DNA from 3 places in the Agrobacterium sp. H141 genome. Region 1 is predicted to be linked to each of the others. Evidence: predicted binding sites of a transcription regulator. Region 1 holds the regulator's gene; each other region holds the start of a gene.
What was found. The regulator PhoB, encoded in region 1, activates phosphate uptake and scavenging genes when phosphate is short. The targets are predictions, from matches to a motif close to TGTCATNNANCTGTCAT.
Positions count from the first base shown of each region.

Region 1 (3,111 bases):
CCTTCACAGCTTCGATGTCGCCGAACGCAACCTGATCGAAGCCGGGAGCCTTGGGGCCGAAGCCTTCCAGATACTTTTCCTGACCACCAGCCGCAATCGTCGCGATCGTCCGGCCGTGAAACGCGCCCTCAAAGGTAATGATGTGGAAGCGTTCTGGGTTGCCCTTGGCAAAATGGTAACGACGCGCGGTCTTGATCGCGCATTCCAGAGCTTCTGCGCCGGAATTGGTAAAGAACACGCGGTCGGCAAATGTTGCAGCCGTCAGACGCTCGGCAAGCTTTTCCTGGCCCGGAATGTCGTAGAGATTGGAAAGGTGCCAAACCTTGTCCGCCTGCTCTTTTAAGGCGCTCACCAGATGAGGATGCGCATGGCCGAGTGAGTTCACCGCGACGCCGGCGGCAAAGTCGAGATAGCGCTCGCCGTCTTCGGTGATCAGCCAGACACCCTCGCCGCGTTCGAAGCGCAACGGAGCGCGATTATAGGTCTGATAGAGCGGGGAGGCCTCGGCCATTGCGCTTGACTCCTTCGACAGGCACGGAAGATACGGGTTTCGCTGATTGGCGGGTGTTACGAAGTCTAAAAATCAAAAATGCCGCCTTGCGGCGGCTCGCGCACTATCTTCATTTCGGACCCCCATGTCAATAAATCACCGCAATTGCGGGACTTTTTAGCACGGTGCCGTCGCAGCCACGCTTTAGTAGGCGATAGTGGTATTTTAGCCTGTGGACAGCAAGTTGGGGAAAACTATGAAATCGATTCGCGATGATTCCGGCGACTCTTGTCACGGAGTCAGGCTCACACTAGGTTAATGATCAATTACTAGACTGCATGCGGCGGAACTAGTCACCGACAATATCGAGGCATATTTTTTGTTTCGGAGTCTTCCGAGGCAGCGGTGAAGGATTCGGCCTCGGAATGCGCTACAGGCGGAGATATTTGGCATGAATTGGACTGATGAGCGCGTTGAAAGGCTGACGAAGTTGTGGGCCGAAGGTCTCAGCGCAAGCCAGATCGCGGCACAACTAGGCGGCGTCAGTCGAAACGCTGTCATTGGCAAGGTACACCGACTTTGTTTGCCCGGTCGCGCCAAGGCTGGCGGCTCCTCGTCTGCCTCTCGCGCGCCAAAGCGTCCGGCGCCAACGACAGCGCGGCCGCAAAGCTTTCAGCCACGTGTAGCCACGCGCTCGGCCGCCCGTCCTGCCGGCACAACCGTGTCACAGGATGAAATCGATGCTGGTGGCGAAGAGGAGCGTGCAGTCGTTCCGGTGCCATCCAATGTCGTGGTGCCGATTTCGCGTCGTCTTGCCCTCACGGAACTCACCGATCGCACCTGCAAATGGCCGATTGGCGATCCGATGACTGATGAGTTTCATTTCTGCGGCTGCGAGGCATCGGATAACGCACCTTACTGCACCTACCACTCGAAACTGGCTTATCAGCCAGTCAATGACCGCAGGCGCTCATCCGCGCAAAAGCAATCGCTTCCCAGCCGATAAAGATCATGAGATGAGGCCCCGCAAGGGGCCTTTTTTATGTAGTAAGTAAAAAGCCCACCGCCTGGCTGGGCAATGGGCTGAAACAGCGGTAGCAACCGCCAGCATGGGTCGGTAACCTGTCAGGCCTCCATGGAATATCCAGCGCCGCGCACGGTGCGGATCACGTCCTGCATGTTGGAAAAATTAAGCGCCTTGCGTAGCCGGCCGACATGCACGTCCACGGTACGCTCGTCCACATAGATGTCATGCCCCCACACACCGTCCAGAAGCTGTGAACGCGAATAGACACGCCCGGGCGATGCCATCAGGAATTCCAGCAGACGAAACTCGGTCGGTCCAAGTCGAACTTCACGGCTCTTGCGGTGAACACGATGCGTTTCGCGGTCGAGTTCGATGTCGCCGCAACGCAGAACGCTGGACAGCACTTCTGGCCGCGCCCTACGCAGCATGGCTTTTACCCGTGCCATCAGTTCCGGTGTGGAGAAGGGCTTGACCACGTAGTCGTCTGCACCTGTCGCCAATCCGCGTATGCGTTCGCTTTCCTCGCCGCGTGCCGTCAACATGATGATCGGCAGCCGTTCTGTTTCCGGGCGAACCCGAAGGCGGCGGCAAAGTTCGATCCCCGACACGCCGGGCAACATCCAGTCAAGGATCAGGAGATCAGGAACCCGTTCCTGCATGCGTATTTCGGCCTCGTCGCCCCGAAGGATCGTCTCGACTTCATAGCCCTCAGATTCCAGATTGTAACGCAGGAGGACGCTCAGCGCCTCCTCGTCTTCAACCACAGCTATTTTCGGCGCCATCTAGTGTCTCACTTCAAGTGCTTATTCCGCGACCGCACTGACATCGGTCGTCGTATCGTCCTTGGGACGGTCACCTTCCGGCTGCGTACCGGTGGTCATGTAATAGATGGTCTCTGCGATATTGGTCGCGTGGTCACCCACTCGCTCGATATTCTTGGCGCAGAACAGCAGATGCGTGCAGGTCGTGATATTGCGCGGATCTTCCATCATGTAGGTCAAAAGCTCGCGAAACAGCGAGGTGTAGATGGCGTCGATCTCTTCGTCGCGGTCACGGATGATCTTGGCCTTTTCCGCAGAACGGGTGGTGTAGACATCCAGAACATCGGTCAGCTGTTCGAGTGCGAGTTCGGAGAGATGTTCCAGTCCGCGCGCCAGCTTGCGGGGAACGCCGGTGCCCTGAACGGCCATCACGCGCTTTGCATTGTTCTTGCCCATGTCACCAACGCGTTCCAGATCGCTGGCGATTCGCAGCGCACCGATGATTTCGCGCAGGTCGGCTGCGACCGGCTGGCGACGAGCTATGGTGATGATGGCCTTGTCACCGATTTCGCGCTCGGCATTGTCCATCACCACGTCGTCAGAAATCACCTTCTGGGCAAGGGCGGCGTCGGAATTGACCAATGCGCGGACCGAGTCACCGACCATCTGTTCGGCAAGGCCCCCCATCTCGGAGATGCGCCGGATCAGATATTTAAGGTCTTCATCGAAAGCGGATAGAATATGGGTCGATGGCATTTGAGGTATCCTCGAAATTGGCTTCAGCGCGGATGAAACGGGATATCAGCCGAAGCGGCCCATGATGTAATCCTGCG
Region 1 covers NZ_CM169893.1:3,855,431-3,858,541, reverse strand. The annotation lists gene ACWPM9_RS18135 (aspartate aminotransferase family protein) at 1-511, opposite strand, end outside; gene ACWPM9_RS18130 (GcrA family cell cycle regulator) at 942-1,496, shown strand; gene phoB (phosphate regulon transcriptional regulator PhoB) at 1,616-2,299, opposite strand; gene phoU (phosphate signaling complex protein PhoU) at 2,321-3,034, opposite strand; gene pstB (phosphate ABC transporter ATP-binding protein PstB) at 3,080-3,111, opposite strand, start outside.

Region 2 (3,111 bases), 110 kb from region 1:
CGGTCTGGTCCTGACCGCCTATTCGATCCGCGCCAGCTTCTACTCGATCCATGAACTCATGCGCGAAACCATGCGCGGCAAGCGCGGCGCAGTGGAATCCGGTGAACTGGTCATCCGCGAAACCGGACTTGACGGCAAGACTCCGGGCAGGGTGCTGTCGACCTCCCTCTTCAGCCGATGGGTTCCCAAATGAATGACTTCAGAGAAAAAGGCGGGCCGCGCCGTGTAGGCCAGGTGAAGGAGATTACCAGCCTTGCCAATCCGGTCATCAAGGACATCAAACTACTGGCGCAGAAAAGACATCGCGATGAGAGCGGATCGTTTTTGGCCGAAGGATTGAAGCTGGTGATTGATGCGCTGGATCTGGGCTGGACGATCCGCACGCTGGTCTATTCCAAGGCCGGCAAAGGTAAGCCTCTGGTCGAGAAGACAGCGGCGCGGACGGTAGCAGCCGGCGGGCTCGTGCTTGAAGTGAGCGACAAGGTCATGTCTTCCATGACGCGTCGCGACAATCCGCAAATGGTCGCGGGTGTTTTTGAACAAAGGTGGTCGCCCCTCGGGACTGTTCGGCCACAAAAAACTGAGACTTGGGTCGCACTTGACCGCGTCCGTGATCCCGGCAACCTAGGCACCATTATTCGCACTGCGGATGCGTCAGGTGCCTCCGGCGTCATTCTCGTTGGTGAATGCACGGATCCATTTTCGATGGAGACGGTCCGCGCTACCATGGGATCGGTCTTTGCACTTCCTCTGGTGAGGACGTCCGCAGAGGATTTTCTTCGCTGGAAAAAAGGCTCGGGCGCAAAGATTGTTGCGACCCATTTGGCAGGTGCGGTGGACTATCGCACGATCGACTACCGCGAAAAGCCGGTCGTGCTTTTGATGGGCAACGAACAGTCAGGGCTTCCCGAAGAGCTGGCACGAGAAGCCGATGCGCTCGCGCGTATTCCCCAGGCGGGTCGTGCCGATTCCCTCAATCTGGCCGTTGCAACGGGTGTCATGCTGTTTGAAGCCAGACGTCATATCCTATCGCTGGACGGGAAGAGCTGATGGTGCGCCCTGCCATTTTTTCGCGCATAGGACCGGCGCTGATTTTTATTGCCTTCGCACTGGCTCTCGATCAGATCGCGAAATTGCTGGTGGAATGGTATCTGCCGATGCATGAGCTTGTCCCGGTCATGCCGATGCTGGGGCTGTACCGCACCCACAATCTGGGCGTGGCATTCTCGCTTCTGTCTGGCCTGGATGGCTGGCTGATTGTCGGCTTGCGGGTGGTAATCGTTATCTTTGTTATCTCGATGTGGCGCCGCTCGGGCCCGGAACACCACTTTGCTCATCTGGGCTTTGCTATGATCATTGCCGGCGCCCTTGGTAATATCATCGACCGTTTGGTCTATGGTCATGTCGTCGACTACATCCTTTTCTATACGCAAACATGGTCTTTCGCTGTCTTCAATCTGGCTGACAGCCTGATTACCGTTGGCGCAATTTTTGTGATCGCGGACGAGGTTTTGTTCAAGAAATCGAGTGGCGAAAAGACATAGTTTTAGTCCTCGATAACCGTCGGGGATCACAAGAGAGCGTGACGAAGTCTGTCACGATAGTGTCGCAGATCCATGGTTTATCCAACATGACTCATAGGTCGGGACGAATCGATATGACGCTTGAAATGCTGAACCGCCCTTCATCCGCAGCAGCCGATGACCGCTCGGCAGTTGCCATTCCCAGTCCAACCTCGGATGTGCTTGGACGTATTGGCAATCTCGAAACACGTCTGGCACGCACGGATCGCGAGATCGATGCCGCCCAAGCCGTTCGCTACCGCGTATTCATCGAGGAAATGAATGCCAAGGTCGCGCCCGAAGCCATGCGGCGCAAGCGCGATGTAGACGCTTGGGATGAGATCTGCGAGCATTTGCTGGTTCTGGACCGCTCGATTGACGGTGATCCGGAAGATCAGATTGTCGGCACCTATCGACTGCTGCGGCAGGATGTTGCCGAGCGCAATGGCGGTTTCTATTCCGCCTCCGAATTCGATATAGAACCTCTGCTGAGGCGCCACCCGGATCAGCGTTTCATGGAACTTGGGCGCTCCTGTGTGCTCCCCAATTACCGCACGAAGCGCACTGTCGAACTGCTATGGCAGGGCAATTGGGCTTATGCCTTGAAGCACGGCATAAGCGCTCTTTTTGGCTGCGCCTCATTTCATGGAACACAGCCCGAAGAGCATGCGCTGGCCCTGTCGTTCCTGCATCACAACCTGCGTGCGCGTGACGAGTGGGCAGTCGAGGCGCGGCCTGAATTGTTTCGCAACATGGATTTGATGCCGGTTGAGGCGATCAGCGCGCGCAAGGCAATGAGTGCCCTGCCTCCTCTGATCAAAGGCTATATGCGCCTCGGCGCAATGGTCAGCACTGGCGCTGTGGTCGATCACGCCTTCAATACAACGGACGTCATGATCATTTTGCCGATCACAAGCATCTCTGATCGCTACCTGAATTATTATGGCGCTGATGCGGGTCGTTTCGCGAGCTGATTAACCTCTATCGGTTTGCGTGCCGCCAAAACGGGGCATTGGAAGATCGCCAATTTCCCGTTCGCTCATGCGCGAAATTGCTGGATGGGCGAGAATGTCCCGCTCATGACGTTCTGGTTCGGTATCCTGATATCTGCATTGCAGGATGCCCTGTATGATATTGCAGAGAAACGTGAGCATTGTCGCCGGCCAATTACCTCATTTCGCCGTTTGATAATCCCTCTCACGCGGTAGAGATTCAATTGAGCTTTTCAGCATCCCGCTTTAGAAAAGCTATATGAAAAACCTCAATCTCGTTCATCTGAATGGCTTACGGGCGTTGGAAGCGGTGGGCCGTTTGGGTTCGCTGCAAGCAGCTGCCGATGAACTGGGCGTGACAATCGGCGCGATCAGCCAGCAGGTGATCAAATGTGAAAAGCAGCTCGGTCGCCAGATCTTCACTCGCGAGCCCAAGGGCATGGTCGTAAGCGCTGCCGGTCGGGAATTGTTATCGCAGCTAACGCCTGCTTTTGGGGCGCTGTCACAGGCCGTGGAAAGCGTGCGCAGCGATCGCGATGAAGTGCTTACAATCTCCG
Region 2 covers NZ_CM169893.1:3,968,344-3,971,454, reverse strand. The annotation lists gene ACWPM9_RS18680 (RsmD family RNA methyltransferase) at 1-193, shown strand, start outside; gene ACWPM9_RS18675 (TrmH family RNA methyltransferase) at 190-1,050, shown strand; gene lspA (signal peptidase II) at 1,050-1,544, shown strand; gene olsB (l-ornithine N(alpha)-acyltransferase) at 1,670-2,536, shown strand; gene ACWPM9_RS18660 (hypothetical protein) at 2,537-2,716, opposite strand; gene ACWPM9_RS18655 (LysR substrate-binding domain-containing protein) at 2,814-3,111, shown strand, end outside.
Region 2: a site for PhoB is predicted at 1,594-1,610, ahead of olsB (l-ornithine N(alpha)-acyltransferase). Genes of this name have one in related genera too.

Region 3 (3,111 bases), 400 kb from region 1:
GCGAGCGTCGCGCCAATAACGGGCGGCACCGGTTTCCTCGATGAAGCCCATGCCGCCATGCACCTGGATACCCAGCGAGGCGACGTCCACGCCGCAATCAGTGGCAAAGCTCTTGGCAATCGGTGTCAAAAGGGCGGCACGTTCCGTCCAGTGCGCGGCGTCAGAACCTTCCATGCGGTGCGACAGGTCGATGGCGTTGGCGCAGGAATAGCAGATGGCGCGCGACCCTTGCGTCAAGGCCTTCATGGTAACGAGCGTGCGTGCAACATCCGGATGTTCGATGATCGGGCTCATACCCGAACCAGACCAGCCGGGCGCTTTCCCCTGCGTGCGGTCCCTGGCGTATTCCACCGCCTTCTGGGTGGCTGCCTCGCAGATCGCGACACCCTGCATGCCGACCGCCAGACGCGCATTGTTCATCATGGTGAACATGCAGGCCAGCCCGCGGTTTTCCTCACCGATCAGATAGCCCACGGCACCGGCTTCGTCGCCAAACTTGCCGTCGCCATAGATCATGGTGCAGGTGGGCGAGCCGTGAATGCCGAGCTTGTGTTCCAGAGAATGGCAATAGAGATCGTTGCGGGCGCCGGGCGTGCCGCCGTCGTTCAGGATATATTTCGGCACCAGAAAGAGCGAGATGCCACGGGTTCCAGCCGGGGCATCCGGCAAGCGGGCCAGAACAAGATGGACGATATTGTCGGTGATCTCGTGGTCGCCCCAGGTGATAAAGATCTTCTGGCCGAAGATCCGGTAGGTGCCGTCGTCGCGGCGCTCGGCTCGGGTTTTCATCACACCGAGATCGGAGCCTGCATGCGGTTCGGTGAGGTTCATGGTGGCCGTCCATTCGCCGGACACCATCTTGTGCAGGTATTTTTCCTTGAGCTCCGGCGCGCCGTGTGCGCTCAGGGCTTCAGACGCGCCCATGGTGAGTGTCGGACCGAGGGCAAAAGCCATGGAACCGGAATTCCACATTTCCAGCGCGGCGACATTGAGCATATGCGGCAGGGCCTGACCGCCGAATTCCTCCGGTGCTGTCAGCGCATTCCAGCCACCTTCGGCCCAATGCCGGTAAAGATCGGCCCAGCCGTCCGGTACCGTGACCTTTCCGTCCAAAAGCCTGGCGCCCTGACGATCGCCGACTTCCGCGAGCGGGGCTACCTCGTCGGTGGCGAACCGTCCGGCTTCCTGGAGGATGGCATCGACCAGATCGTCGCTCAGATCGCCAAGCAGCCCCTTATCGAGCGCATCGCCCATATTGGCCACGTGCTTGAGCGTAAACGCAATCTCGTCAACGGGTGCCTTGTACATGCAATCCTCCTGCCTTCCATGCCTCGCGAGCGCCGATCATGTCGCCATGTTCGCGAAGTTTCCATCCCTTTCCTTGGCTAGTTGATTTTTACGTAAACGTCAACTTTTTGGAATTGCATATGGGGAGAAATTTTCGACCATATGCGCTCAAACCGTAAAATGTCTCTATCGTCATTCGGCTGTGATTTTCACAGTCTATTCGCGCATCTGGAACCATTCCAAACGTGAACGAGGGAAAATCCATGAGCGATATCGACACATCCAAACTGTCCTGGGACGAATGGGACGAATTGCAGACGCCGCCGCCGGCAGAAACCGAATTCGACCGCGTGGTCGAGCGCGCGATTTCGCGTCGCGGCTTTCTGGGTGGCGTGCTGGCGATGGGTTCGGCAGCGGCTGCCATGGGCACAGTTGGCAACCTGATGTCTTCGACCTCGGCTGAGGCACAGGAAGCAGCCAGCCGCTTTGCCTTCAAGCCGGTTCCGATTGCAACAGACCATACCGTGCATGTGCCCGAAGGCTATCACTGGAAGCCGCTTGCCAAGTGGGGCCAGCCGCTGTTTTCCAACGTCAGCGACGTCGACCCGGCCAATGGCGTGAGCGTCGAGAATTCCGACAAGGTATTCGGCGAGAACACCGACGGCATGGAACTGTTCGTGGTGGGCGGTCATCAGCTGATCGCTGTAAACCATGAATATGTGAACCCGGAGATCAATCTTCCGCACAACGAAAAGGGCATGCCGAAGAGCGCCGATGACGTGAAGATCCTGCAGAACATGCAGGGTGTGACCGTGATGGAAGTGGCTGAAGGCGACAATGGCTGGGAGATCGTGCTCGACAGCCCGTTCAACCGTCGTATCCACCACAATACGCCGATGAAAATTTCCGGCCCCGCCGCCGGTTCCGATCTGTTGAAGACCGAAGCCGACCCAACCGGCACGGAATGTCTCGGGACCTTCAACAATTGCGGTGCCGGTCGCACACCATGGGGCACCTACCTCACCTGCGAAGAAAACTTCAACGGCTATTTCGGATCGACCGATGCGGATTTCACCCTGCCGGAAGACTACAAGCGTTACGGCATCTCGAACGAGACACGTTATGCCTATGAGCAGTTCGATCCGCGCTTCGACATCTCGAAGAACCCGAACGAACCGCATCGTGCAGGCTATGTCGTCGAGATCGACCCGTCGGACGCCTCCTCGACACCGGTCAAGCGCACAGCACTGGGTCGTATCAAGCATGAGAATGCTGCCGTGGCGATTGCCCGCGACGGTCGCGTGATCGTCTATATGGGGGACGACGAGCGCGGCGAGTATCTCTACAAGTTCGTTTCCGACGACGTCTATGTGGCCGGAAACGACACCTCGACGCTGCTCGACAAGGGCACGCTTTACGTCGCCAAGTTCAGCGATGACGGCAATGGTGAATGGCTTGCCCTGACGCCGGACACAACCGGCATGAAGATGGACGAAATCCTCGTCTTTACCCGCATGGCGGCATCAAAGGTCGGTGCCACGACGATGGACCGTCCGGAATGGGTTGCGATCAACCCGATTGCGGTCGAAGCCTATTGCGCGCTGACCAACAACAAGAACCGCGGCGTCAAGCCGAATGCCGGCGGCGACGCGACACCGGTCGGTGGCCCGAACCCGCGCGAGAAGAATGAATATGGCCAGATCGTGCGCTGGTATCCGGAAAATGACGATCATGCCGACGGCAAGTTCCAGTGGGACCTGTTCTGCATGGCCGGTAATCCGGATGTCCACAAGGATGCCTATGCCGGTTCGACCAACATCAATT
Region 3 covers NZ_CM169893.1:3,459,433-3,462,543, forward strand. The annotation lists gene ACWPM9_RS16290 (acyl-CoA dehydrogenase family protein) at 1-1,308, opposite strand, end outside; gene ACWPM9_RS16295 (PhoX family protein) at 1,551-3,111, shown strand, end outside.
Region 3: a site for PhoB is predicted at 1,478-1,494, ahead of ACWPM9_RS16295 (PhoX family protein). Genes of this name have one in related genera too.